2 regions of the Bacillus sp. UMB0893 genome follow, and region 1 is predicted to be linked to the other one. Evidence: a T-box and tRNA genes for the amino acid it is inferred to sense, from the RefSeq annotation. Region 1 holds a T-box; the other holds one or more tRNA genes.

The links. The T-box of region 1 lies ahead of metG (methionine--tRNA ligase). A T-box ahead of a tRNA ligase gene usually reads a tRNA of that ligase, here a tRNA-Met.
Region 2: it encodes a tRNA-Met, which carries the amino acid that the T-box ahead of metG (methionine--tRNA ligase) is inferred to sense. The anticodon was not compared.

Annotation. Positions count from the first base shown of each region.
Region 1 covers NZ_PKLB01000006.1:175,735-179,155, forward strand. Annotated here, with positions in the region: gene CYJ36_RS14505 (alpha/beta hydrolase) at 40-816, shown strand; gene CYJ36_RS14510 (AAA family ATPase) at 859-1,593, shown strand; T-box leader at 1,641-1,914, shown strand; gene metG (methionine--tRNA ligase) at 2,004-3,421, shown strand, end outside.
Region 2 covers NZ_PKLB01000014.1:19,274-22,694, reverse strand. Annotated here, with positions in the region: gene yabQ (spore cortex biosynthesis protein YabQ) at 1-577, shown strand, start outside; gene CYJ36_RS22260 (FtsB family cell division protein) at 591-971, shown strand; gene CYJ36_RS22255 (S1 domain-containing RNA-binding protein) at 1,053-1,505, shown strand; tRNA gene CYJ36_RS22250 (tRNA-Met) at 1,720-1,796, shown strand; tRNA gene CYJ36_RS22245 (tRNA-Glu) at 1,808-1,879, shown strand; gene spoIIE (stage II sporulation protein E) at 2,244-3,421, shown strand, end outside.

The DNA.
Region 1 (3,421 bases):
GGTTTTCTTTTATAATTGCTTGAATTGGAGGAACGAAAGATGAGTAAAACGATATTCCCTGTTCTGCCTGGTGCAGAAAGTTTTTTTCATAAAGGCAATGAGATTGGAATTTTACTGTGCCACGGATTTGTCGGAACGCCTCAAAGTGTCGGGGAACTTGGCAAATTGCTTGCTGATAAAGGTTTTACTGTCCTTGCTCCCAGGCTAAAGGGCCACGGAACACATGCTGAAGAACTTGAAAATTGCTGTTATTTGGATTGGTTTGAAGATCTGGAAAAGGCTTATTTAAAGCTGAAAAAAGTCTGCAAGAACGTATTTATTGCCGGTCAATCCATGGGTGGAACGCTTGCTGTTCAATTAGCGGGCAAACATAAGGAAATTAGCGGCGTTATAACGATTAATGCAGCCTTGGACGTACCTGGATATGAGTTTTTTCGGGATAAGACAGAGCCGCGCTTCATACCTGAAGGAAAACCAGATATAAAAGCGGAGGGAATTGAAGAAATTACTTACTCAGCTGTTCCTATCACTGCTGTTAAAAAGCTATTAGGCTTGATTACATTCACAAAATCAAAAATTGCCGATGTAGAATGTCCCATTCTTATTTTTAAATCTGAGGAAGATCATGTCGTTCCGCCGGAAAGCTCTGATTTTCTTTTTGAGTCCGTTTCTTCCCCAATGAAACAAATCATCAGTCTGACAAATTCCTATCATGTAGCTTCGATGGATTACGATAAAGAGATTATTGCGAATCAAACAGCAGATTATATTCGCATGTGCTGTCATCCGGAAATTGAAATTCCTGTAAGCCGATGACTTGCAGCTATAATTCCTGTTAAACTAAGAACAGGTGATAAAATGTTCTTAAAATCAATTCGATTAATCAAAGAAGAAGTACCTTCAATTAAAGAATATCCATTTTCCATTCCTGCCATTTCCAATTTGGATGAGATCAAAATTAAAAGTCCAGTTACCTTTTTCGTCGGGGAAAATGGCTCGGGCAAATCCACTTTGATGGAGGCGATTGCTTATCAATGCGGCTTTAATACCGCGGGCGGCAGCCACCATCTTTACGAAACGAGAAGCTCTCAATCGGACCTGGGAAGGTATATCAGGCTTGCCTGGATGCCTAAGGTTAGGAATGGCTTTTTCCTGAGAGCAGAATCGTTTTACCAGTTTGCATCTTATTTGGAGGAACTGAATGAAGATCCCTGGTCAGGTGATGTATTTGGACCGTATGGTGGAAAATCCCTTCATCATCAATCACATGGCGAATCATTTCTATCTCTTTTTCTAAATCGCTTCGGCACAAAAGCCGTCTACTTATTGGATGAGCCAGAGGCCGCTCTTTCACCAACAAGGCAGCTGACCTTGCTCCGCATCCTGCATGACTTAACAAAAGATGGCGACACACAGTTTATTATCGCCACTCATTCCCCCATCTTGCTTGGATATCCTGGGGCAAGTATCTTGAATTTCGATGAGGATCGTATTGCAGAAATCAATTATACTGAAACGGATCATTATCAGATTACGAAGTACTTTTTGGAAAACCGCGAGAAATTTTTGAAGGAGCTTTTCAAAGAAGAATAATCTGACTATTTACATTTTTCCTCTTTTTGGATAAACTATATAAAACATGAAAAGCATTGATAAGGAAAAGTATGTGAGTCGGACGTCTATCCAGAGAGCTTCGGGAGCTGAAAAGAAGCAAGAAATCCTTCACAGAAAATGACCTTTGAGCTTCACACCGAACATCATGACAACTGTCATCATCAGTAGGCTGTGACGTGGTGGCTGACGTTACAACAGCCTGCGTATCGACATTTTCTCATGTTCCGTACGAATGAAGACAGGTTATGTGAGTAATCTGTAAACTAAGGTGGTACCGCGAAATCAAACCTCGTCCTTAGACTTATTAAGTCTATGGACGAGGTTTTTTTGTTGGCTCTTTTCTAAGATTCATTATAAAAATTTATTAGAAAAAAGCACGAAATCCTCCTATATACGGCTTTAGTCGATATACGAATAAAAAAAATCTATGCAAAAACAGACCTTATGTTCAAAAGGAGGATAATGAAATGTCTATTTTTATTGGAGGAGCATGGCCTTACGCAAATGGGTCTCTGCATATCGGACATATCGCAAGTCTATTGCCCGGTGATATTTTAGCAAGATATTATCGTTTGAAAGGGGAAAAGGTATTATACGTTTCAGGCAGTGATTGCAATGGAACGCCCATTTCAATCAGAGCAAGGCAGGAAAATGTACCGGCCCAAGTCATTGCTGACCGGTATCATAAGGAATTTGCCGATTCTTTTCAAAAACTTGGATTTACCTATGACTGTTATACTCGTACAGATCACCAGCATCACCATCAAGCTGTGCAGGAAATCTTTATGACCCTTTTAGATAATGGCTTTCTTTATGAAAAAGAAACGCTCCAGGCTTACTGCGGTCACTGTAAACAATTTTTGCCTGATCGGTTTGTAGAGGGAACTTGTCCGAATTGTTCAGCTCATGCAAGAGGGGATCAGTGTGATGCTTGTGCAAGTATTCTCGATCCGCTAGATCTCATAAATAAAACATGCAAGCTTTGCGCTCATGAGCCCGCTTTAAAATTGACAAGACATTACTACTTTGAACTATCAGCTCTGCAGGAAAAACTTGAAAAGTATGCAACATCGGCAGAAAACAAACAGCTGTGGCGCGATAATGCCATCAAACTGACAAAGCGGTATTTATCCGAAGGGCTGCAGGACAGGGCTGCCTCAAGAGATCTTCCGATTGGCGTACCTGTTCCTATAAAGGGTTATGAGGAGAAAAAAATCTACGTTTGGATCGAAGCTGTTTCAGGCTACTTGTCAGCAAGCAAGTTATGGTCAGTGGAAAATCAGCAGGATTGGCAGCCTTTTTGGAGTGAAGGTACGAAAGCCTATTATGTTCATGGTAAGGATAATATCCCCTTTCACTCAATAATATGGCCTGGCATCTTGATGGGGATTGGCAGCTTGCATCTTCCAGATCATATCATCTCAAGCGAATACCTCACAATTGAAAAGAAAAAATTATCAACAAGCCAGAACTGGGCAGTTTGGGTACCGCAAATATTGGAGAACTATCATCCTGATTCCATACGATATTTTTTAACTGTAAATGCTCCTGAAAAAAGAGATACTGATTTTTCCTGGCGTGAGTTCATCCACTCTCATAACAGTGAGCTGCTCGGCGCATATGGGAATCTAGTAAATCGGACATTTAAGTTTATCGAAAAGTCTTTTTCATCAATAGTAAGGCCAGCGGTTCTTGACAGCGAAGTAGAAAGCAACATAAATCAGCTCTATCAAACGATTGGCAAACAAATCGAAAGCGGGCAATTTAAAGCAGCCCTCGACCATCTCTTTTCTTTTATTCGCCGCAT
Region 2 (3,421 bases), on a different contig from region 1:
TTTTATTGGTGCATCTCTTGATACGTATGGCCGCTTTCTTATGCGGCCTAAGAGAGCCAAATGGGTTGTCTTCATAAATGACATTTTATTTTGGCTGGTACAAGGCCTCTTGCTATTTTATGTTCTTCTTTCTGTTAATGAAGGAGAGTTCCGCATCTATATCTTATTGGCATTGGTGTGCGGATTTGCGGCATACCAAAGCCTGATAAAAGGTGTGTACTTAGCCTTGCTGGAATTTTTGATCAAGTGCGTTGTCACTGTTTATAAAACCATTCTTAAAATGGGAAACTTCTTTCTCATCAAACCAATTATTGCTATATTCAAAATAACAATCACGATGATTAGCGGGCTTGTCATTTTTTTATGGAACTTGTTAAAATGGATAGCAAAGCTTGTTTTTTTAATCGTAAAAATCGTTTTGACTCCATTATTTTGGATATTGAAAGGCATGTGGAGGTTTGTTCCTGCATCAATCCGAAACTTTTTTTACAGGTTTTTCAAAAAAACAGCAGGATTTTATGAGAAAATCAAGAATATGAGTGGTAACTTATGGATTTCGTGGAAAAAGAAGAAATAAAGGAGGCTAATGAATGAGTCTCGCTAAAGACCGGAAAATTACGCAGCTTCAGTCACAGTATATGCAGCAGCAAGAGCGAAAAGAGCAGATTATAAAAAGACGCAAACGAGGATTAATACGGCGTTTGACATTATTTGGATTGATTGCGGCGGTAACTTCTGTTATCGTATTAACGACTCTCATTTCTCAATCCAGTGCAATTGATGAGAAGATTCACGAAGAGAAAGTGCTTCAATCTCAATTGACGAAGCTTGAAAAAGAAGAAAAAGTGCTGGAGGAAGAAATCGTTAAGTTGAATGATGATGAATATATTGCTAAAATTGCACGTCGGGACTATTTTTTATCTGAAGATAATGAGATTATCTTTAATTTGCCAAATAAAGATAAAGAGTAGTGTTGTTGACACTTGATTTTTGGATTATGTATAATTAAATAAATGAGTTTTTTATGTTTATTAAGGAGGAGCATTTTTTTTATGTCGATAGAAGTTGGCAGCAAGTTACAGGGTAAGGTAACGGGCATTACAAATTTCGGAGCGTTCGTAGAGCTTTCGGGTGGCACTACAGGACTCGTCCACATCAGTGAAGTTGCTGATAATTATGTGAAAGATATAAACGATCACTTAAAAGTCGGTGACGAGGTAACCGTTAAAGTCATCAATGTAGAAAAAGACGGAAAAATTGGCTTGTCAATTAAAAAGGCAATTGATCGTCCTGAGCGCCCAGAACGTTCAGAACGCCCGAATCGCTCAGACCGTCCAAACCGCTCAGATCGTCCAAGAGGCAGAACGAACAATACTGAATTCCGCCCTAAGGAAAACTTTGAGCAAAAGATGAGCAGATTCTTAAAAGACAGTGAGGATCGTTTATCATCACTTAAACGCAACACAGAATCTAAGCGTGGCGGTCGAGGAGCAAGAAGAGGTTAACTTGCTGCTATCTTATATAAATCTTGAACGGTAGAGAAGGCGCATTAATTGTGCTTTCTTTTTTTAATGTTTGACGAGACTCTACTGCCCTTTTGCTGAATGGTTTCAATATGACAATAAACACAGAATATTTCAACTTTATATTTTTTGTTGACGGAAGTCGAAATCCTTTGTATTATATATCTTGTGCCTTATAACAGTAAGGCGATAAAATGGCGGTGTAGCTCAGCTGGCTAGAGCGTACGGTTCATACCCGTGAGGTCGTGGGTTCGACTCCCTCCGCCGCTACCATTTTTTTGCATGGCCCGTTGGTCAAGCGGTTAAGACACCGCCCTTTCACGGCGGTAACACGGGTTCGAATCCCGTACGGGTCATACAGCAAACACAAGACATCATAAAAACCCTGGTTCTTCTTAATGAAGAGCCGGGGTTTTTTGTATTACTCTAAAAAGATAAAGTGGTGTCCGCCTTATTGTACCGGTAAAGTATTGCAAAGCCTGTGAATTATCAATAAAGTTTCTGCTCGTTCAACCCATTTTTCTCCAAGGTGCATTCAGGTTCGATTCCTATCCTTCACCTGCCATTCCGTTAAGACGAACAAAAAGGTTTTTAAGTGCATTTTGTCGCTATTCAAAAAAACAGTCGAACGTTTCTTTTTGACCGATGCGTTCTTTTGACAAAATCTTTTTTTGGCCTTAGATATAATAACCACATCATTAAAAAGTGGGGGAATGAAATATGGAAAAGGTAGAAAGAAGGGTTATAGAGCCAATTACGGAAGTTAATCTTGCCAGAACGCATCAATGGTTTAATCGTTCGTTACATCGTTTCGGGACAAGAATGCAGCTGCTTTTTATGCATAAAGGTCTGTTATATGTATTAATCGGCTTTTTGCTTGGACGAGCTCTCATCTTAACGGAAGTTCTGCCCTTTGCATTGCCGTTCTTCGGCGCTGTCCTATTAATGAAAAAGGATAAAGCGTTATTTGCCTCACTGTCCCTGATCTCAGGAGCTGTGACCATTTCATGGCAAACCTCCCTTTTCATAGCGGCTTCCATCCTCATCTTCCTTGTTTTGAACAAACTCACATCTCTTTTATATAAAGAAAAAATGAAGGCACTGCCTTTCGTTGTTTTTCTCTCCATGATGCTCACCAGAATTGGATACTTCTATCTACAAGACTCTCTCACTTTATACGATTATATGATGGCAGGAGTTGAATCAGGACTTGCTTTTATTTTAACACTCATCTTTTTGCAGAGTCTGCCCCTGATATCTGCGAGAAAGTACAAGCAATCTCTCAAAATAGAAGAAATTATCTGCATTATGATCTTGCTTGCATCAGTGCTTACTGGCTTTGTCGGTGTAACCTATCAAAACCTTCAGGCTGAACATATTTTATCGAGATATATTGTGCTTTTGTTTGCTTTTATTGGCGGATCGAGCATTGGCTGTACAGTAGGTGTTGTAACTGGCTTAATTTTAAGCTTGGCCAATGTGGGGAATCTTTATCAAATGAGTTTGCTTGCCTTCTCAGGTTTGCTTGGAGGACTGCTGAAAGAAGGTCAAAAATTCGGTGCAGCAATTGGCCTCTTAATAGGGTCACTGCTCATTTCCCTCTACGGGGAAGGGTCGAACGACTTAATGAAAAACTTATCAGAATCCCTCATTGCGATTGGGTTATTTCTATTAACACCAAAAGCAATTACAAATAAATTGGCTAAGCATATTCCAGGAACAAATGAACATACACAAGAACAGCAGCTGTATGTGAGAAAAATAAGAGATGTTACCGCACACAGGGTCGATCAATTCTCACAAGTTTTCCAAGCCCTATCAGAGAGCTTTGTAACATTCTATGAAAAAAATGAAGAATCTGAAGAACAAAGGGGAACCGATTTATTTTTAAGCACCAT